Regions from separate parts of the Salinivibrio sp. ML290 genome, predicted to be linked through region 4. Evidence: predicted binding sites of a transcription regulator. Region 4 holds the regulator's gene; each other region holds the start of a gene.
The links. Region 4 encodes CRP, which controls carbon source genes, mostly activating them, when cyclic AMP is high. Its sites were predicted from a motif close to TGTGANNNNNNTCACA; they were not measured.

Region 1: the regulator CRP is predicted to act here: its motif matches at 4,386-4,401, upstream of BZG23_RS13545 (glycogen/starch/alpha-glucan phosphorylase).
Region 2: the regulator CRP is predicted to act here: its motif matches at 3,039-3,054, upstream of cdd (cytidine deaminase).
Region 3: the regulator CRP is predicted to act here: its motif matches at 3,196-3,211, upstream of BZG23_RS01140 (NupC/NupG family nucleoside CNT transporter).

The regions. Positions count from the first base shown of each region.
Region 1 is NZ_MUEY01000016.1:47,641-53,273, reverse strand. It holds gene malQ (4-alpha-glucanotransferase) at 1-1,682, opposite strand, end outside; gene BZG23_RS13545 (glycogen/starch/alpha-glucan phosphorylase) at 1,799-4,249, opposite strand; gene malT (HTH-type transcriptional regulator MalT) at 4,756-5,633, shown strand, end outside.
Region 2 is NZ_MUEY01000013.1:74,370-80,002, forward strand. It holds gene BZG23_RS12290 (hypothetical protein) at 1-139, opposite strand, end outside; gene BZG23_RS12295 (thiopurine S-methyltransferase) at 347-967, shown strand; gene BZG23_RS12300 (DMT family transporter) at 1,092-1,991, opposite strand; gene cdd (cytidine deaminase) at 2,090-2,980, opposite strand; gene BZG23_RS12310 (ABC transporter substrate-binding protein) at 3,183-3,917, opposite strand; gene BZG23_RS12315 (hypothetical protein) at 4,009-4,512, opposite strand; gene sbcB (exodeoxyribonuclease I) at 4,783-5,633, opposite strand, start outside.
Region 3 is NZ_MUEY01000001.1:222,609-228,241, reverse strand. It holds gene BZG23_RS01150 (BCCT family transporter) at 1-691, opposite strand, end outside; gene BZG23_RS01145 (BCCT family transporter) at 1,117-2,733, opposite strand; gene BZG23_RS01140 (NupC/NupG family nucleoside CNT transporter) at 3,282-4,514, shown strand; gene yjjG (pyrimidine 5'-nucleotidase) at 4,639-5,316, shown strand; gene BZG23_RS01130 (hypothetical protein) at 5,404-5,633, opposite strand, start outside.
Region 4 is NZ_MUEY01000009.1:96,105-101,737, reverse strand. It holds gene BZG23_RS10120 (ABC transporter ATP-binding protein) at 1-1,145, shown strand, start outside; gene BZG23_RS10115 (TIGR02444 family protein) at 1,154-1,630, shown strand; gene BZG23_RS10110 (hydrolase) at 1,614-2,603, shown strand; gene BZG23_RS10105 (YheU family protein) at 2,732-2,950, shown strand; gene BZG23_RS10100 (phosphoribulokinase) at 3,007-3,876, shown strand; gene crp (cAMP-activated global transcriptional regulator CRP) at 4,126-4,758, shown strand; gene BZG23_RS10090 (FAD-dependent oxidoreductase) at 4,889-5,633, shown strand, end outside.

The DNA.
Region 1 (5,633 bases), on a different contig from region 4:
CCATCATCCGCCGAGGTTTCAAAGAAGAAGACCTTGTAAGAATGCACACCCGCGTCAGCAAGCAGATCAACGATTTCATCTGGTACCGTCCCCAAGTCCTCTCCAATCACACTGCACTGATGACGGTGAGACTCAAGCGCTAAAATCGCGAGCATGTCTTTAACGGGATAGTACAAGTAGGCGCCCTCGGTGGCATTCTTTCCTTTAGGGATCCACCATAAGCGCAGCAAGCCCAGTACATGATCGATACGCAAAGCCCCGCAATGGCGCATGTTGGCCCGCAACAACTCGATGTAGGCATGGTAACCGGTATGTTGTAGCGCTTGCGGATCAAATGGCGGTAAGCCCCAGTTTTGCCCCCGAGGTCCCAACACATCCGGCGGCGCACCAATGCTAGCATCCAGTACTAACGGTGAATTATCCGACCAGGTTTCGCTACCCGCATCAGACACCCCAACAGCAAGATCACGGTACAAGCCCAACGACATCCCCTGCTCTTCAGCAATGGCCTGTACCTCTTCCATTTGACCTTCGGCAATCCACTGTAAGTACATGTACAGCTGGATATCATCGCTATGCTGCTCGATAAATGCTTGCGTCGCGGCATTTTCATAGCGACGATATTTTTCAGGGAATACGGGCCAGCCCCAAGCATGAGGGTCTTCCGCGCGTAAATATTGATGCAAGGCATCAAAGGTGGCTTGCTGTTTTAAGCTCTCTCCCCCTTTTTTGATAAAGTCTAAAAACGCACGGCCACGTCGTGTCTGTTGCAGTAGCTCGCGTTGCTTAAACTCTTGAAATAAAAGCGGTAGTACGGCCATCTTTAAGGCGGCGACTTCACTATAATCGACCCAATGCGTGTCGCGTACTGCTTGCAGGCGACGCTGGAATTCGGCACTGCCCACGAGTTGCTGGGCACGGGCGCTCAAACAAAACTCTCGAACGTTGCTCACATCAATATACAAAAGATTAAGCCAGCGGCGTGATGACGGACTATACGGGCTCGCGGCTTCTGGATTGGCAGGGAACAACGCATGAATAGGGTTAAGGCCAACGAAGTCCGCACCGCGTGACGCGAGCTCACTGACCAATTGTTTGAGATCGCCAAAATCACCGATACCCCAGTTATGAGGGGTACGCAGTGTGTAGAGCTGAATACTCGGCCCCCACATTTTCTTGTGTTGATCCAATTCTGGCTGCTTATAACATTGGGTGGGCGCCATGATGAGTGTCATTTGATACGGGGCTTTGCGCCGTTTACGTATCACGGAAAGGCGGTGATAGCCCCACGGTAGGGAGCAAGGCAGGCTAAACACCAATGGGCCACCATTACTGCGCTCATCGCGAACGATTTGTGACTGTAAGTAACCTTCAAAGCATTCGCCCTGTTCGGTTTCCAAACGCCAACTAAAGTCACTTTCTCGCGCACTGGTACCTAAATGAAGCGCAATTTCAACCGGCTCATTCTCCTGCACCACCTGCACAGGGGCGAGCACATCCGCTTTGTGTTTTTTCTCCGCCGACGCCAATAACGCCTCGTCGTTTCGTGTGTCATAGCCAAGTGACGTTAGTAAGTCATGTAAGGTACTGTCCGGCACAGCCGCTTCTGAGCCCCATGCACTGATATAGCGATCAGCGAGGTTGGCCATTTGTGCGACTGTCTTCAATGCAGATTCTTTCATCGCTTTCTCCGAGGGGTCTGCCCCCTTCTTTTATTGGGCAATATTGTTGTCATTATTGTTAGGTGGCAAGGCTCATTCCTTGCCACCGATAAGGTTGTTAACCCGTTATATTGCAGTTAGCGCTTAATCGCTTCTAACTGCCAAATGTTATTAACGTAATCGCGAATTGAGCGGTCTGAGCTAAACTTACCGACCAGCGCGGTGTTCAGAATCGCTTTACGTGCCCATTGCGACGCGTCACGGTAATCACGGTCAATGTCATTGTGTGCGCGCACGTAATCGGCAAAGTCAGCCAAACACAGGTACGGGTCGCCGCTACCCATCACGCTGTCAAACACAGGACGCAGGGCCCCTGGCTGACCTGGCGTGAACGTCTCATCCAACAAACTATCCAAGGCAGACTTCAATAGGGGCTGGCTGTGATAGACCGCTTCAGGCTGATAGCCTTTTTGGCGTAATTCGGTGACACCATCAACATCTAAGCCGAAGATATAGATATTATCGTCACCCACTTCTTCACGGATTTCCACGTTAGCGCCATCCATGGTGCCGATGGTAAGCGCGCCGTTGAGTGCCATTTTCATGTTACCCGTGCCAGACGCCTCTTTACCGGCCATAGAAATCTGCTCAGACACATCGGCAGCCGGAATAATGATTTCTGCCATGCTGACACGATAATCAGGAATGAAGACGACCTTGAGCTTGTCACCGACTCGTGGGTCATTATTAATGGTTTCAGCGACCTTATTAATCGCATAGATGATCGATTTTGCTAATTCATAGCCAGGCGCGGCTTTCGCGGCAAAAAAGACCACTCGTGGCGCCATGTCAAAGTTTGGCTCGTTAAGCAAACGCTGATAGAGCGAAATCACGTGTAACAGATTAAGGTGCTGACGCTTATACTCATGCAGACGCTTAATTTGTACATCAAAAATCGCATCGGTATTGAGGGTAATATCGAGGTGCTCTTTGACCCATCCTGCCAAACGCTGCTTGTTGCGCTTTTTGACATCCATGAATGTCTTTTGAAACGCAGTATCATCGGCGTATTGAGCAATCTGCTCGAGTTGCTCTAATTGCGCTGGCCACTGCTCACCGATTTTTTCACTGATCAAGTTGGACAAGTCAGGGTTACAGAACTTCAACCAGCGACGCGGTGTGATGCCATTGGTCACATTTTGAATGCGGCCTGGGTATAGCGCGTCAAACTCTGGGAATAAATCACGCTTAACTAACTGAGAGTGCAACGCCGCAACGCCATTTACCGCATAAGAGCCAACCACACATAGATTCGCCATACGCACCATGCGCTCACCTTTGTCGTCAATCACTGACAACACCTGCTTTTTCGCCACATCGCCGGGCCACTTCGCTTCTACCTCTTGCATGAAGCGATGGTTAATCTCAAAAATGATCTCCATATGACGCGGCAGCAAGCGCGCAATCAACGCCTCACTCCAGGTTTCCAGCGCTTCGGGCAGTAAGGTGTGGTTGGTGTAAGCAAAAGTACGACTGGCGATTGACCACGCCTCATCCCAGCCCAGACGATAATCATCCAGCAATACGCGCATCAGCTCAGGAATCGCGATGGTGGGGTGGGTGTCGTTTAATTGAATGGTTTCATACTCTGGCAACGCCGCTAGAGCATGACCTGCCTCTAGGTGACGACGGAGGATATCTGCGACCGAGGCGGCACTGTGGAAGTACTGCTGCATCAAGCGCAGCGTTTTACCTGCGTCGTGGTTATCGTTCGGGTACAAGACTTTGGTCAAATTACCCGCATCGATATCAGCTTGCTGAGCATGGGTGTAGTCGCCTGCATTAAAAGCATCAAGCGCGAACGGTGTCAGTGCTCGACCTTCCCACAAACGCAATGGGTAAACGGTGTTGCTTTGGTAACCGACAATGGGTAAGTCCCAAGGCATTGCCTGGATTTTCAAGCTCGGAACCCATTGACGATAGGTATGCCCTGCTTCTTCAACGACCTCAACATGGCCATAAAAGCCGATAATTTGGGATAATTCAGGACGTACCAGTTCCCAAGGGTAGCCTTCTGGCTCACGCCATGCATCAGGTGCCTCTTGCTGCGCCCCTTCATGAAAAGACTGACGGAAAAGCCCATATTCATAATGTAATCCGTAACCCACTGCCGGATACTGCTGTGCCGCCAAAGAGTCCATAAAACAGGCCGCCAGACGTCCCAAGCCGCCATTACCCAGAGACGGATCACGCTCTTGTTCGAGTAAATCCGTTAACCCAAGCCCAAGCTCACTCACGGCCTCAGCGATAGCATCGTACAAGCCCATGCTAATGAGGTTGTTCCCGGTTAAACGACCAATCAAGAACTCGAGGGATAAATAGTTAACACTTTTCGCTTGTTTAATGGCTTGATCGTGTTCAGTGGCCACCAAGTCACTCGTCGTGTGTTCGGCTAATGCACGGCCCAGCGCGAGGTACCAATCACGCAGTTGAGCAGTATCTGGTGCGTGACCTAGCTGGGTTAAGTGTTGAACCATACTGATTTTAAACGCACTTTTATCAAACGCATGTTGCTGTTTTGGTGTCATGTCGTTGCTCTCGATAATGGAATGAAACCTTGATGGTTAGTCATCCTGCCCAACCCGAGCACGGCAAACATCCTCCCACGTCGTTCTCATCAAAGGAGGAGACCACAGGGCGTAGAGAGCCAGGTCACACATCAACAGTGAGCGGGCTCTCATCAAAATGAAGTACAGCCCACTGACTGGTGATCTTCATCACGCTATGAGACAAAAGCCTGTCTAAGCCGGCGATGAAAAAAACCGTCTAGCTTTTGGTGATTTTTGTGCGCTAGCGCAAATTAACCCCTRACAAACCAACATCAATGTGTACACCGACGATAAAAAAAGCCAAGAACAAGGCAATTAAGTGACGTTTATCACAATTATAAGGCGTAGTTGCACTAAATTAGGGCACCCGTTAAGAGATCAGGGATAGATCATAGTTTGTGTCTTTGAAGTTACATACACTGCAATCAGGACAGAGGTGCGCACCAAAGATGACGCACCGCATTTGTAGTGAAGGACAGTGTCTTATGTGGATCCCATCAAAGCTGACTCGGCCTGGACGGCTTTATAACGCGATATTGCGCCCGCGAGTGCTCGATATTTTACAACAAGCCCCCCACTATAAGCTGGTGCTGTTTCGCTCTCCGGCCGGTTATGGCAAAACCACCATGGCTGCCCAGTGGCTCGCCGATCAACCCAATGTCGGTTGGTTTAGCATTGATGACAGTGATAACGACAGCTTTCGCTTCATAAACTATTTATTACAAGCGTTGCACCAAGCCACCCAAGAAGGCTGCGCCAATACTATAAAACTGGCGGAAAAACGCCAATTCTCATCACTTCGTGCGCTCTTGTCTGATGTTTTTGCCGAACTGGCCGGGTTTCACGCCACCAGCTATTTGGTGCTGGACGACTATCAACTGGTTGATAACGAAGAAATCCATGAAGCGATGCGCTTTTTCATCAAGCACATGCCAGAGAACCTCACGTTAGTGGTGACGTCACGCGCTAACCCACCACTGGGCACCGCGAACTTACGCGTGCGAGACCTGATGATCGAGATAGGCAACGAGCTTCTCGCGTTCGATAACGAAGAGACAACCCGGTTTTTCAACCAACGTATCGACGATGGCGTCGATGAATCGACCGCGAATGCCTTATGTACCTACGTCGAAGGTTGGCCATCCGCGCTGCAACTGATCGCCATTCAAGCGCAGCACCAAAAACGCACGCTAATGCAAAGCGCCGCCTCGTGTGCAGAATTTAACCATGCCCATCTTTGGGACTATCTAGCGGAAGAAGTCTTCGACTTGCTTGACACGGAGACACGTCAGTTTCTGATGAAAGTCTCAGTGTTAGAAATGTTCAATGATGAACTGGTTTTCGCCTTGACCGAGCGAGAAGA
Region 2 (5,633 bases), on a different contig from region 4:
GCTGGCGTGCTTGCAGTGCAATCGCGCGTAAGGTCGCTTGCCAGTGTGCGTTTACCTGTGTGGCGGCGGTAAAAGCAGCATGATAGCAAGATGATGGCGTGACACGCGCGGGAGACTGAACCTTAGCTTGATTTGACATATTGGACGTCACGTACATAAAGCACCTGTATATATAATCAATACTGTATGTTTAAACAGTAATGTTTTGTGGCGTCACTCGCAAGTCACTTAGTGGCTAGTTTGTGATCAAGATCGATAATAGCGGCTAACGCGCCTGAGTCTCGACGTTAGTGAGTTTGGGGAAATAACTTGCTAAAATCACCGTTTTCATCACGTTGGAGAGAGCATGGAACAAGCGTTCTGGCATCAGCGCTGGGCTGAAAACCAAATAGGCTTTCATCGCGATACGGTACACCCGATGCTTATCCGCCACTGGTCATCACTGGCCCCACAAAGTGACGAAACGGTTTTGGTGCCCCTTTGCGGAAAGTCGATCGATCTCAACTGGCTAGCTGAAAAACATCAGCATGTGATTGGCGTCGAGCTTAGTGAGATCGCAGTGCGTGCGTTTTTCTCGGAAAACTTATATACCCCTCAGGTTTATCGCGCCCCATCAGGGCATATGCACTATTGTTTTGATGAACTGGAGCTGATCAATGGCGATTTCTTTACCGCGCGCCTGAGTCCTATGCCATTGATTTATGATCGCGCCGCCTTGGTGGCCATGCCGCCTGCTATGCGCGCGCAGTATGTCAGCCATATTCGAACCTTGCTGGCACCTGGAGGGCGTTTGCTGCTGATTACCTTATTTTATCCGCAAACGGATGACACGCCGCCATTTTCCATTGATGCGTCGGTGGTAGAAGAGGCGTTCCAAGGCTTAGACATCAGGTTGCTCGAGACACACACGGAACCCGACGGCGAGCGTGGTGAACAAGTGTGGTTAATCAAAGCAGCGGCGTCGTAGTGGCCGATGTGGGTGAGAATGTGTCAAGGGGCCATGACGGCCCCTTTTCTTTGACGTCGCACGCTCTTTGACGGCGTAAGCAGCCGTCTTAGTGGGCAAGAAAGCGTAGAAACTGACAAACCGACTATGCGAGCTTATTTTTTGCCTGCGTGTATTGGCGTGATTCCCAGTGAGTAATAAAAAAGACCGCTGCAATAATAATACCTGCCCCTAACCACAGTCGGCCGGGTGGAACCCAACTAAACACCAGCCAACCAAAGAGGACGTTAAGAGGGAGTTTAGCGTGATCAAAAGGCTGCACAAAAGAGGCATCGGAAACAGCATATGCCTTGGCAATGGCCCACTGTGCGAGGGCGGTCAGTATGCCGGCGCCAAATAACATCCACCAAGCAGTGGATGTCTGAGGGAGCGTCCAATCAGGCACGGCGAGTAGCAAATTAAAGGGCGTGATCAACAAAAGTAGATATACCACTATGGTGGTGGGAGGGTCATAAGCGGATAAACGTTTCACCATCAGCGAGTAGGTGGCCCAGAAAAACGCCGCACCGACAGGCAATAACGTTGCCCAAGTGAACGCATTTGACCAAGGCTCGAGGATAATCATGGCGCCGCAAAACCCAGCGAGCGTCGCAAGACCGCGTGCGATCCCCACTCGCTCTTGTAAAAACAGCCCAGAGCCTACCGTTGCGAATAGCGGTGAGGTCATTAATAGCGCAATCCCTTGCCAAATGGGCACTGGGTAGGCCAGCGCCCACAGCCACAGTTGAATGCCAATCACGGAGATAAACACCCGCAGACAATGCTGACCAAGGTGTTGGGTTTTGAGTGCTTGACGGATCCCGAGTTGCTTCAACCAGGGGATCATCGCAACCAAGGCGATGGCGTATTGAATGAAGGCAACCGTGGTAGAGGGTAAGCCCATTTTAAAACTAACGTACTGAGACAGGCTGTTAACGAGGGCAAAACACAGGCCTGCGGTCAGCATCCAGGCCGCACCTTGGAGTGGATTATGAATCTGTTTCATTGCCGTGACTATCCGAAAAAAGACGCACGGATAGTAGCGCAAATCCGACCTCAGGGCGACCTGAAATCCCCTGAGGGCCGGACAAATAAGGAGGGCGCTTAGCGGGTTGAATACACTAAGGGAATATCTGGGTCAATGGCATCCAGTGTTGCCTGGGTATCGGCAAGGTGACTGACTGTACTCGTTGCCATTTCGGCCAGCGCAACAGAGCGAATGTCTGTCCAATGGTAGCCCGCCATATTGACCGCAATTAATGCAACCTGAAGAGGCGGAAGACTTGGGTTAAAAGCCGCGTTCTCGGCATACATGCCAGAGAAAAATTCGCCATCATTGGTTTCAACCGCGGCCCCGCTATAGTTACCTGAGTAGGGCGCGTGACTGCGGTTAGCGGCGTCAGCGGCCGCTTTTAGCAATGGAATATCGATATCATCCGTTGATAATTGATTGGACTCGTCAGTCAATAAGCGAGAGTCAATCCCCAAATCGGCAGGACCAAACGGCTCGGGTAGATAGGTGTGCAAATCTTTCGGATTGGATTGTGGCAGCTGGATGATCAAGGACTCAGCGCCATTGAGCTCATTCATGAACTGCCGACAGTGACCACATGGGCTGTAATTGATCGTAATATCGGTGAGGCGTTTTGCCCCTTTTGTCCAAGCATGGCTGATAGCGCATTGCTCGGCATGCACTGTCTGCCCTAGCTGCACCCCGGTGAATTCAATGTTTGCGCCTAAATACAGGGTGCCACTTTCATCACGGACAATAGCACCAACATTAAACTGAGAAATGGGGGTAACCGCATAGGCCGCCGCCAAAGGCAATAAAGCAAGACGCAGTGCGGCGCCGTTAAGGCCACTGGCAGATTCCATCTGCGCCACCTGCTCTGGTGTGAAGGTAGCACCAAAGTTTGCGTCATTTATCCAATCAGAGACGACGCTTTGTAGYGCGTCGGGTAATTGTGTCAGTGCGTCAGTTAGTGCGGTTCGCATAGCATCTCTTCTTTATCGTTAACGGGAGGACAGTGTAGAGAAGCCTTTTCAATAATTGTGTGAGTAATATCACGCATGTTTTGCAAGAGCAGATTTGTTGCTGAAAGTTAGAGTGACATCAATATTTTTATGCCTCTTAATGTGGCCATCATGACGACGTGCGTAGGCAGACACGTCCGCGAGCCGAAAGACGGTTGATGCATTATGGCTGCCAATCGACATAGGGGCGATGTACCTTACGATACTCACGCGCGAGATCGCCCTGGTCACGCAAGCGAGTAATCAGTCGTGTGAGATACGCATCGATTTCTCGGCCCGCTTCGCCCTTAGGAATGATGAAGACATCGTGGAAGTCAGCAAAGTGTGCGCGTTTGATCATGGTTAAACCTAGCTCTTTAAGTGCCATGTCAGCTTCCTCTTGCGCCCAAACGAAACCATCAATTCTCCCCGCGGCCAAGCGCAACAAAGATTGTTTAATACTGTGCGAGCGTTGCACCTTAAAAGGCATATAGTAGGGGACGGCTTCAATGGTATAGCGCGAGGGGGTTGCCCACAGCGCTTTGACCGAGAGCGGGAGCGCTTTATTGGTGTAAAGGACATGCGTGACCTGGCCAAATGACACCTCGCTAAAGTCGAAAGGCAAGGTGGACACTTCCCGCGTCGGACGCACCGCGGGTAAACCAAAGTCGGCTCGCCCTTGTGCGACACTGTTTATCGCGCGATGAATAGGGAACACCTCGATAGTAATCTTGGTGCTAGGGTCTTGCTCATCAAGATAGCGGACGAAATCGACAAACGCGCCGCTACCGTCCAAATTGATCAAGCCAGGTAGTTCGCCAAGGTGTGCGACATAGGTTTGTTCAATGGTGGCTCGGGTAGGGGTGGAGAGGCTGAGCAGCGTGATAAACAACAGAAGCGGTAAATAGCGGCGTGGCATTATCTCTCTCTCAGATTTTAAAGCCGATGGACAAAGCAAAAACGACGACCTAACACGACACGCCCGTGGCGCACCACGGGCATCAAACACGCTAAGCTTGAGTCAATAATGCTGTCATGCCAATAATGACCGCCGCTGCCGTGACCAGGATCGTGAGTGGTTTAGCGATACTAAACGACGACTCTTCAATGGTCGTTGAGTGCGTTAAAGACGGTGGAGGCGTCTGTGATGCAGCGTTTGCTGCTCGTCCTGGACGTTTGGCAAGTGTTTGCTGCGGAAGCGACACACGAAAACCAAATTCACCGACTACCTCAAAGGGAAGGCATTTTTTGCCGTTGCGGTAGGATTTGGCCATTAATGATGTCACCACACTTTGATGCTGGGCAAATGAGCTGTCGGGCAAGGCCACTTGTTTGAATAAGGTGCGGCTAGAGAGTACCTCTCCGGCATAGTAGCAAAGCATCTCGAGTAAACGAGACTCTTCGTAAGAGAGAACCGTCATCGTGTCATCGGCCCAATATAACGTACGGCTTTCTGGTTCAAAATCAACCTCGGGAAAGCGGTAACAGCGCGTATCTACTTTTGTTGTCATCATTGCCCACACTCCAAACAACATCCTTTTTAAAAGTGTGGACTCAAATCACAGAACTGCAACTGGTCAAGCTATCTTTTTTTTGGTAGGACAAAGTGGGCAGTGTGTCAGCATTGCTAGTTAATAACTTAAAAAACATGACGTTAAAAACAAAAGGCGACCAAACCTGTCCACCACCGCTACCTGATAGGTAGACTAAGGTCGGAGTGATGGTCGATCGCCTTACTGACCGGACGGTGTATTCGCGATGCGTCTTTAGCAACCGTGCCAGTGTTAGCCAACCAGTGATTCCACATAGTGGTAAATCGCTTTTAAAACGCGAACTTTATCCTCCTCAGCTTGGTGCTGTTCAGCGAGATGCTGCAGGTTATCCATATAAGCAGGAAGGTGTGTTTCAAAGTAATCACGTCGATGCATAAACCATTTTTGCTGCTCGGCTTCGGTGAGTGTCCACGGGTAATTGCGCGCGCGATAACGGAATAACAGCGGCTTGATGCGCCAGTCATCAACGCTGAGATCCAGGGCTGCAAGATTCTCAGGATCGCGTGCACGGATGATGTCCATCGCACTGCGGTCGCTTTTCGAGAAAAAGCCCGCGTACAGGGCCGTATCCACGTCCTGATCGTTGAAAGGCTTGGCATCGGCAAACACGGCAACGAGCTTTTCGCGTAATTCTGGCGCGGCTTTCAATGCTTTTAGGTGTTGTAAGCACGCTTCGCGATCCACACCGAGTCGGGCAGCATCCTCTGGTCGTAATGTTTTTGCATCGGCGAGAACGGGGCATTTATTGATATGCACCAGTTTAAGTGGTGCCGGTAACTGTCCTTCCGTGAGGTCGTGGTGCGGGGTATACAGGCGCTCGCGTAACGTATCAGCGTCCAATTCAAACAAAGGGGCCGGGTCACGGGCCAGATCCACAGTAATCACGGCATTGGGGTTATCAGGATGCCAAGCAACGGGCACAATCCAGCTGGTGTTGCCTCGCTCGGTGCCGAACATGCCAGAGACATGCACGAGAGGTGTCATATTCACTACATCGATCAGGTGCTTGATTTTGTTTTTATTCCGATGTTTTAACAAATAATCAAATAGCCGTGGCTGTGCTGCCTTGACCTTTTTCGCCA
Region 3 (5,633 bases), on a different contig from region 4:
CATGACCGGTCCAGCCCCATACGCGCTCACCAAACAAGGGATAGAACACCGAACGGATAGTCAACGGCAACCCTTTATTGTAAGCAAACAGTGCGAGACCAAGCGCCAGCACCGCATAGATGGCCCAAGGGTGCAGTCCCCAGTGGAAAATGGTCGCGGACATACCTAAACGACGTGCCGCGTCTGTATCCCCCGCGGCACCGCCTAACGGGGCCCAGTCAGTCCGGATACCATTAGCATTTGTCGACGTGCCATCGAGCGCGGTTTGAAAATGCGTCAACGGCTCTGACACGCCATAGAACATAAGACCAATGCCCATACCCGCGGCGAAAAGCATCGCGAACCAGCCACCATAGCCAAAGTCCGGCTTGGCTTCTGTGCCACCCAGCCGCACTTTTCCTAACGGCGAGACAATCAGTATTAAGCAAGCAATGACGAAAACATTACCTGTCGAGAGGAAAAACCAATCGAGATTTGCAGTCAGCCAAGCACGTAAATCGCCAAAAATCGGCCCCATTTTATCTTGAAAGGCCAAGGTCACAAAGACAAAGGCCATAATCGCCAGCCCTGAGACCATAAATACACGGTTGTGAATATCAAAACCAAACGGGCCGACTTTCAAAGCGACGTTATCCTGACCCACTTGGTAGTCAGTGTCGATCGGGTTCACCTGACCGTCTGGTGTCATCATATCTTCATGGCTTTTATCGCTCACGCGTTAACTCCTTAGTCCGTCGATTCACAAGCCTCTCTGTGTTGCTGAACACTGCCGAAGGTTGCTTGGTATTTAAGCGTGATAAAAACACCAAAAAGGGTGGCAATGACAACACGGTCAGCAACAATACCATAGAGCGAACGCGCTTTAATTAGGCCCCTAACCGCTTGGTCACTTTGTCATCAAGGTTGTTACACACATACCTTGCCAGCACAGCTTATTTACAACGAAGCAGATCCTTTGAACTCATTCTTTAACAGTTATAACGATTGGATAAAGGTGCTCGCTTTTGGCGCAATCAGGGAAGAAAAACACAATAGATAGGAAAAAACGTAACCAATAAAAAAAGCAGCCCACATGGGGCTGCTTATAAAACCTTAACGCGACGTTAAGTGTTTGGCTTACGAAGCACGAGGCTCTGAGGCCAAACCTTTAAACAGTGACACGGTAGCAACCAGCAACACAATCGTGAATGGGAAGCCTGTCGACACCGCCATTGCTTGCAGGGCGACCAAGCCACCGCCAAGGATCAGCGCAACGGCCACCAAGCCCTCGAAAGAGGCCCAGAATACACGCTGTGGCACAGGAACATTCACTTTACCGCCGGCAGAAATGGTGTCGATAACCAATGACCCTGAGTCTGACGAGGTGATAAAGAACACCATGACCAGGATAATGCCGATAAACGAGGTGATCGCTGCTAGTGGCAGATCATCTAACATCGCAAACAGTTTCAGTGACAGCTCTGCGTCCACAACGGCTGTGTAGCCTTCATTGACGAACTGACCAATTGCGGTGCCACCAAAGGCAGTCATCCACAATACACAGGCTGCTGATGGGATGATCAACACACAAGTGATGAATTCACGCACGGTACGGCCACGCGATACGCGCGCAATAAACATACCGACGAATGGGGACCAAGAAATCCACCATGCCCAGTAGAAGGATGTCCAACCTTGAGTAAAGTTGGCATCTTCACGGCCAAATGGCATTGACAGCGCAGGCAAGTTTTGTAGATACGCGCCCAAGTTACCAAAGAAACCGGTTAGGATAGCGATGGTTGGACCCACTGCAATCACAAAGATGAGCAGCAATAGCGCAAGCATCATGTTGATTTCAGATAAGCGCTTGACCCCTTTATCAACACCAGCCACAACCGAAAGAATCGCGGCGCCTGTGATGCCCATTACCAGCAACACTTCTGTGGTATCACCTAGCGGTGTATCAAACAGATAGTGAAGACCCGCTGATGCCTGTGAGGCACCCAAGCCAAGCGATGTTGCAAGACCAAACAAGGTCGCGATGATTGCCAAAATGTCAATCACGTGGCCCGTCCAGCCCCAAACACGTTCACCGAACAGTGGGTAGAACACAGAACGCATGGTCAAAGGCAAGCCTTTGTTGTACGCAAACAGTGCCAGGCCTAACGCCAATACCGCGTAAATCGCCCATGGGTGCAAGCCCCAGTGGAAAATCGTGGCAGACATACCCAAGCGGCGCGCCGCCTCTGTATCACCGGCTGCCGCACCCAAAGGCGCCCAGTCAGTGCGAAGACCATCAGCGCCTACGGATGTCCCGCCTAACGCTGTTTGGAAATGCGTCAATGGCTCTGAAACCCCGTAGAACATCAGACCAATACCCATACCGGCTGCGAAAAGCATCGCAAACCAGCCGCCGTAGCTGTAATCGGGCTTAGCTTCGGTACCACCGAGTCTCACTTTACCCAGTGGAGACGCAATCAGCACTAGACAGGCAATAACAAAAATGTTTCCTGCTGAAAGGAAGAACCAGTCTAGGTTTGAAGTTAGCCATCCACGTAGATCCCCAAAAACAGGACCAATTTGGTTTTGAAAGGCCAGGGTGACAAAAATGAAGGCCAAAATAGCCAGCCCTGAGACCATAAATACTCGGTTGTGAATATCAAAACCAAACGGGCCGAGTTTCAGTGCCACGTTATCCTGACCGACCTGATAATCAGTATCGATCGGGTTAACCTTCCCGTCTGGTGTCATCATATCTTCATGGCTTTTATCGCTCACGAGTTAACTCCTTAGTCCGTTTATTCGGAAGCCTGTGAGTGTTGGTGGTGCGCCCATTATTCATTGCTGTTCAAGCCATCTTTACCAGCAATAAAAGACCAGCTGTCACCACACAATCAACTACATTACCACATCTGAGAAAAAATTTAATTAGGCCCCTAACCAAATGTTTACTTTCTAACCACGCACCCAACACCAACTTCCCTCCATGCCCCGATTTTACTGGCTTTCCCGGTTATTTGAACTCTTTATTTCAGAACAATAAACAATTTGGTTAATAGCGTTTTAGAACGCCTAACACCCTTTTAAAATCATAGTCGTATTTTCCACCATTGCTAAGCAAACATAACGATCGTGAAAGTCATCACGCTTGGGCAACTCGCTTGCTCATATCAAAGACACCATTGATGAAACAAAATGCAAACACAAAACACACAAAGTGACACTTGTCACATAAGAAAAACCACGTACAATACCGCCGCAATCGTTTTCCATCTCAAGTTTAACGTTTGCGGAGCAACATCATGCAGTTTGGCATTGGCCTGTTGGGGATTAGCGTCCTCTTTCTTATCGCGATGGGTTTTTCTGAAAATCGATCCGCGATTAACTGGCGCACCGTTGGCGGTGCATTCCTCATACAAATCGTCTTTGCTGGCTTTATCATCTCGGTTCCCCTTGGCCAGCGTATTTTGGCCAACGCGTCTGACACCGTCTCTGCGATCATCAGCTTTGGTGACATAGGCGCAGAGTTCCTCTTTGGCGATCTCGCTAAATTCAAACTCGGTTTTATATTCGCCTTTAATGTATTGCCCACCATCGTTTTTTTCTCTGCACTGATCGCTGTGCTGTACCACATTGGGGTCATGACATGGGTCATTAGCCTGATTGGTGGACTACTACGACGTGTACTCGGCACGTCGCGTACAGAATCAATGTCTGCCACCGCCAATATTTTTGTTGGCTCTGTTGAAGCGCCGCTGGTTGTTCGGCCTTTTCTTGCTGCCATGACACGCTCAGAGCTGTTTGCTGTCATGGTGGGTGGGCTCGCCTCAGTGGCTGGCGGCACCATGGTAGGCTATGTAGGGCTCGGTGTGGAAATGAAGTACCTTATTGCGGCGGCGTTTATGTCGGCACCGGCAGGACTCATGATGGCCAAGATCATCGTGCCACAAACCGAAACACCGATGACCCCGACGCAACATCAATCAGTGCAAGACACACAGGACAAACCAGTGAACCTGATTGATGCCGGCACGCAAGGCGCCTTAAGTGGCTTACAAATCGCCATGGCAGTGGGTGCCAGTTTATTGGCCGTGATCAGTATGATTGCGCTCATCAATGGTGGGTTAGGTAAGCTTGGTCCTCTTTTGAACCTGCCTCAGCTGAGCCTTGAATGGCTGTTTGGCTACCTGTTCGCGCCGGTGGCTTGGTTAATTGGCATTCCTTGGCATGAAGCCATGACCGCAGGCACCTTGATTGGTAAAAAAATCGCGGTGAACGAGTTTGTTGCTTTTGCCGATTTTATGAACTTAAAAGGCCAATTATCCGCCCACAGTCAAGCTATCGTGACGTTTGCGCTGTGTGGTTTTGCCAACTTGACCTCCATTGCCATGCTGATGGGAGGCCTAGGCGGCATCGTACCCGAACGCCGGGGCGATATTGCGACACTTGGTATGCGAGCCATTCTCGCGGCGACACTCGCCAACCTGATGAGTGCGACCTTGGCAGGTCTCTACCTTTCCTTGTCATTCTCATAGCGTATGCGCTCGCGACCACTCACGCTGTTTATCACCATGGACGGTGAGTAAACAAAAATGGACTCGAAAACCGCACTGGCACTCTGTTACACTTAGTTAACTTCACGTAAAGAGATGTAATAACATGCGATACCCATGGGTTTTATTCGATGCCGACGAGACCTTGTTTCACTTTGATGCGTTCTCCGGCTTACAACGTCTGTTCTCGCATTACGATGTCGATTTTGATCAGCAGGCGTTTGCCGAATACTCCGCACGCAATAAACCACTGTGGGTACAGTATCAAAATGGGGAAATTGATGCCCAGACTCTACAGACCGAACGCTTCACGGACTGGGGAAAGCGCTTAAACGTCGCCCCTTCTTCCTTAAACCAAGGTTTTTTAGATGCCATGGCAGACATCTGTGAACCATTGCCAGGGGCTCGGGAACTCATCAACGCCATTTCCCCGCATGCTCATATTGGTATCATCACCAACGGGTTTACGGCTTTACAAGATATCCGTTTAGAAAAAACAGGATTGAAGGCGGCGATCTCTACGTTGGTCATTTCTGAGCAGGTCGGTGTCGCTAAGCCTGACCCACGTATCTTTGAACATGCGTTTGAAAAAATGGGGCATCCGCCTAAAGAGAAAATCTTGATGGTGGGTGATAACCCACATTCTGACGTTCTCGGTGGCATGCAAGCCGGCATCGATACGTGTTGGCTAAATGTTGATAATACCCCAGTCCCTGAAGATATTGCGCCGACACACCAAGTTGACTCTCTACATCAATTAAAAAATTGGCTACTGCCAACCTAAACAGTGACAAAAAAAAGAGAGCAAACATGCTCTCTTTTTATCGGCACCGCCATTGTTAACGGCGGCTTGAACTCAATCGCGCGTCTTTTAGCTGTGGTCGCCTTTGATGAATGCGGCTTGCTCTACACGCTCACCTTGATCGGTGCTAGCCACAAAGTTTATTGAGCGGCTGTTTTGGTTCTGAGCATGGATAAATACACGACCAGACTCATCCGTTACCTTCGCATCAAGACCCGACTCATTGGCGACTTTAGCGCCTTTTACCGCTTGGCCTTGTTCAGTGACCGTTACCCAAGCGCCCCCTTCTGCAGGGTCTA
Region 4 (5,633 bases):
ATATTGATCGCTTTCGCTACAAAGCGACCAAAGCCCGTCAAGCGCAAAGTCGGATTAAAGCCCTTGAGCGGATGGAGAAGGTATTGCCCGCGCAATACGATAACCCATTTAGTTTTACCTTCTTCACCCCGGATGCCTTACCCACACCGATTTTGATGATGGACAAGGTGGCGGCTGGTTATGATAAGACCCCCATTATTGAAAACATTCGCCTTAACCTGGTGCCGGGGGCGCGCATTGGCTTACTGGGGCGCAATGGTGCGGGTAAATCAACCCTGATTAAACTGCTCGCGGGTAGCCTACCCGCCATGGCCGGTGAATTAACCTACTCGCAAGGGGTGAAAATTGGCTATTTTGCCCAACACCAACTTGATACGTTGCGGATCGACGATACGCCACTTCAGCACCTAAACCGGTTAGCCCCTACCACTGCTGAGCAAACCTTGCGTGATTTTCTCGGCCGGTTTGGCTTTCAAGGCGACAAGGCGCTCGAGCCCATCGGTCCCTTTTCTGGAGGCGAAAAAGCCCGCTTGGTGCTCGCTTTGCTGGTGTGGCAAAAACCGAACCTACTGCTACTCGATGAGCCCACTAACCACCTTGACCTGGATATGCGCCAAGCATTAACGCTGGCTTTACAGTCCTACGAGGGCGCGATGGTGATTGTCAGTCACGATCGCTTTTTGCTGCGCGCCACTACCGATGACTTGTACTTGGTCGACAATGGCGCAGTGCTACCCTTTGATGGAGACTTGAACGATTATCATCGCTGGCTGACCGATCAACAGCGTGCTGATCGCGCTGAGAGCAAAAAACAAGCGGCCGCGGAGAAAACAGCACCGCAACAAACCCAAGTGGATCGCAAAGCGCAAAAACGCCGCGATGCCGAATTACGCAAGCAAACGGCGCCTTTGCGGAAAAAAATTGACAATCTCGACACACAGATAGAACAACTCTCTGCCATTATCAGTGACGCGGAAAGCCAGTTGGCGGATCCTGAGATTTATCACAGTGATAACAAAGCGCGACTCACGGCGCAATTGCAACGTCAAGCGGATGCCAAATCGACGCTCGAAGAGGTGGAACAAGAATGGATGGAGCGACAAGAAGAGCTGGAAGCCCTGGAGGCGACATTCACTCAAAGCTAACCCCTGGGATGGCGAACCCCGCCGACCTGTGGCAGTTTTGTTTACATCATTATGGCAAGCCAGAGGTGAAACAAGCCTGCCTCAAGCTCCAAGACGAGCACCAAGGTAACGTCAACCTTGCCTTGTTGCTCGCCTGGATTGAGCAACATGGCTACGGCCTTGCCCCCGAGAGCCTGAGCCAACTCAAACACGCGTTGAGCCGATCGGAGCATTTGCTTATTGCCTATCGTCACCTGCGGCGAGATTTGAAGCCGCGGGTCGGCAGTGGACAGTACAAAAAAATGCTTAACTTTGAGCTCAGCTTAGAAAAATTCCAACAGCAGGATTTAGTCGAGGCCCTAAATCGTCAAACCTGGCTCACGGATACCGCCTCTCCTCTCGCCTACTATTGCCGTCAGCTGTCACCATCAGCACGCAACCTATATACATCACTGAGGGTGACGCCCGCCGAGGAAGAGGGAAGTAACCATGATGACACCGTTTAGACCCATTCCCAGTGCACGGAATGCGCACCTACAAACCTTGTTGCCTCGCTTTCTGCGTCGTGCCCCGCTTTTCACCCCTCGCTGGCAGCAATTTGATCTGCCCGATGGCGATTTTGTTGATTTGGCCTGGACACATCAACCGCAACCTGGGCAGCCGATTGTTGTTTTATTCCATGGCTTAGCCGGCAGTTTCGACAGCCCGTATGCCAACGGCTTGCTCGCCGCGTTCCAACGTCAAGGTTGGTGCGGCGTAGTGATGCACTTTCGCAGCTGCAGTGGCCGCCTTAATCGTGCCGCGCGGACCTATCACTCTGGAGAAACCCAAGACGCACGTGCCTTCTTAACCTATTTGCGTGAGACCTATCCAGAGAGTCAAATTGGCGCGGTCGGGGTTTCCTTAGGGGGAAACATGCTGGTACGTTATCTGGCGGACTATCACGATGATCCCATCGTGACCTGTGGTTGCGCAGTGTCACCCCCACTTGACCTAGCCGCGTGCTCGATGCGTATCCAGAAAGGGTTTTCCCGTGTTTATCAAGCCTATTTGTTGCGCTCGATGCGACAAACCCTTGCTGAAAAGCTGACCCGTCATCAGCAAGTCGGCCGGTGGCATGCGGGAGAACGCCCAACGATCAATACGTTGTTTGAGTTCGACCAAACTGTCACTGCCCCGCTTCATGGCTTTGACGATGCACACCATTATTACCGTGCCTGCAGCGGCCTTTCCGTGCTTAATGCCATTAAGACACCGCTGGCCATCATTCATGCCAAAGACGACCCGTTTATGACCGACGCGGTGATCCCAACGTCCCCCTTACCCGCCAATATCGACTACCAACTCACAGAGCATGGCGGCCATGTTGGTTTTGTCACGGGAAGCTGGCGCCAACCTCAGTTGTGGCTTGAGCAAGCGGTGCCCGGCTGGTTAGCGTCTTATTTGCCGCATGAGTCACTGAGCAAGACGGCACGTTAGTGCCATCAAAGGAATCAAAGAGAACCACTGCATTTACTGGTATGATCGGGTAAAATGCGAGCCAATTCACAACATTCGCATCACGCACCCTCGCGTGCCATCCTGAGATAAATAAAAGGTGATGTAGTATGATGGTTCCATGGCAGTCGATTCCCGACGAAACACTGACAGCGTTAATTGAGCACTTTGTATTACGGGAAGGAACCGATTATGGTGAGCAAGAAGTCAGCTTTGCACAAAAAGTTGATGATGTTCGCCAACAATTACAATCCGGAGACGCCGTGATTGTGTATTCCGAGTTGCACGAGACAGTGGATATTCGTCGTAAAGCAGCACTCGGCTCTTAGCATCGCAGTACACGCCGTATCGCGATACAAATTCAGACTGAATGACAGGGCGCGTCATGTCGGCTAAACATCCAATTATTGCGGTTACTGGTTCGTCAGGAGCCGGTACCACCACTACCTCGGAGGCCTTCCGTAAGATGTTCCAGATGATGAACATCAAAGCGGCCTGGCTAGAAGGGGACAGCTTTCACCGTTTTACTCGTCCCGAAATGGACGTGGAGATCCGTAAAGCGCGTGAACAAGGCAAGCATATCAGCTACTTTGGCCCCACCGCCAACGACTTCCCTCGACTAGAGCAGTTTTTTCGTGAGTATGGCGACCAAGGCACGGGAAAATACCGTCGCTATTTACATACCTTTGATGAAGCGGTGCCCTATAACCAAATGCCTGGTACCTTCACACCATGGCAAGACTTGGCCGACAATACCAATGTATTGTTTTACGAAGGATTGCACGGCGGGGTGGTCGACGGTGACGTCAATGTTGCGCAACACGTCGACCTCTTGATAGGTATGGTGCCCATCGTCAACTTAGAGTGGATTCAAAAATTTGTCCGCGATACGCGCGATAGAGGTCACTCTCGTGAAGCGGTGACCGACTCGATTGTGCGCTCAATGGATGATTACTTGCACTATATCACTCCGCAATTTTCTCGCACCCATATCAATTTTCAGCGCGTTCCCACGGTAGATACCTCAAACCCATTAAATGCCAAAGGGATCCCGTCTTTGGACGAGAGTTTTGTGGTGATCCGCTTTCGTGGGATGAAAAATGTCGACTTCCCCTACCTGTTGCAGATGATCACTGGGTCGTTTATGTCACGGCATAACACCTTAGTGGTGCCTGGGGGAAAAATGGGCTTTGCGATGGAATTGATTATCCGTCCATTGATCCAACAATTGATAGAAAAAGGCAAGATTGGCTAAGGCGTAGCGCATCCATGATGTATTACTTCTCAAGCCGTGATCTTAGCCACGTTTTTGCCAGATTTTTAGGCGGTTGGCCTAGATCAAAATCAAGAAATCACCAACAAAAAAAGATACACTCTTGTTAACATACAGTGAGCTTGTAGCCCGCGTTCAGACTTCGTATTCTGTGCAATGATCTGATGGGTTACCCCTCAGACAAAGATAGGACGTTGTTGCCGGGCAACACATGCAGAGGAAATAAGTTATATGGTTCCAGGAAAACCTCAAACAGACCCTACACTCGAGTGGTTCCTTTCACATTGTCATATTCATAAGTATCCGTCTAAAAGCACGCTTATCCATGCAGGTGAGAAGGCGGAGACCTTGTATTACATCGTGAAAGGGTCTGTGGCCGTACTGATCAAAGATGAAGAAGGCAAGGAAATGATCCTGTCTTACCTTAACCAAGGTGACTTCATCGGTGAGCTCGGGCTTTTCGAAGAAGACCAAGAGCGCACTGCTTGGGTTCGCGCTAAATCACCGTGTGAAGTGGCAGAAATTTCATTTAAGAAGTTCCGCCAGCTCATCCAAGTTAACCCTGACATCTTAATGCGCCTGTCTTCACAAATGGCGCGTCGTTTGCAGGTAACTAGCCAAAAGGTAGGGGATCTCGCCTTCCTGGACGTCACAGGGCGCATTGCGCAAACCTTGTTGAACTTGGCGAAGCAGCCAGATGCCATGACACACCCTGACGGTATGCAAATTAAGATCACCCGTCAGGAAATTGGCCAAATTGTCGGCTGTTCGCGTGAAACCGTGGGACGTATTCTAAAAATGCTGGAAGAGCAAAACCTCATTTCCGCACACGGTAAAACCATCGTGGTATACGGCACACGCTAATTGCGCCGCTCTCTGTATCACCAACCGACGCCCTGGCGTCGGTTTTTTTATCTCCACTTTCTGGCAAGCACGCGGATAGCTTCTAAACTCAAAACGATATTGTTAACACTAAATTAACAAGGTGTCGTTTATGAAAAAAGTGATAACTGCCCTCACCGCCCTCGCGCTCTCTGTGTTTTCAGTCCATGCCGCATCCAATACCACGATTGTACACCCCGAGCCACGCGCTGGCTCAGCGCTTGACCTCTATGCCATTGAGCTGATTGAATTTCTTGCTGAAAAATCGGGAGAATCTGTCACCTTACAAGCCTTTGACGGCCAAATTGGCTCTCAGTCTCGTAAAGTGGAGATGCTCAAGCAAGGCAAGCTCACTGTCGACTGGCTTGGTGCCGACCGTACACTGGAATCGGAACTGATCCCCATTCGCTATCCCGTGTTTCGTGGTTTACTCGGCCATCGCCTGTTTATTACCAACCAAGCCACTGAGCCCCAACTCGCTCAGATAAATAGCGCGGGTGATTTGCAGTCTCTTACCATGATTCAGGGACAAGGCTGGGCCGACGTCAAAGTGCTCAAGTCAGCAGGATTTCGGGTACGTGAGATATCGAGCTTTGAAAACATTTTCAAAGTGGTTGACACAGGCCGTGCCGATCTCTTCCCTCGAGCCTTGATTGAGCCTTTTAGTGAATTAGCCGAGCGGCCGCAATACGGTAATCTGTTAGTTGACCCTCACCTGATGCTGATCTATCGCTTCCCAATGTTCCTGTTTGTGTCTCCGCAGCACGCTGACGTCGCCGAGATGTTAAATGGCGCTTTTGAATCGGCATACCAAGACGGATCATTTATTGAGTTTTTCAATAATGCGCCTTTAGTTA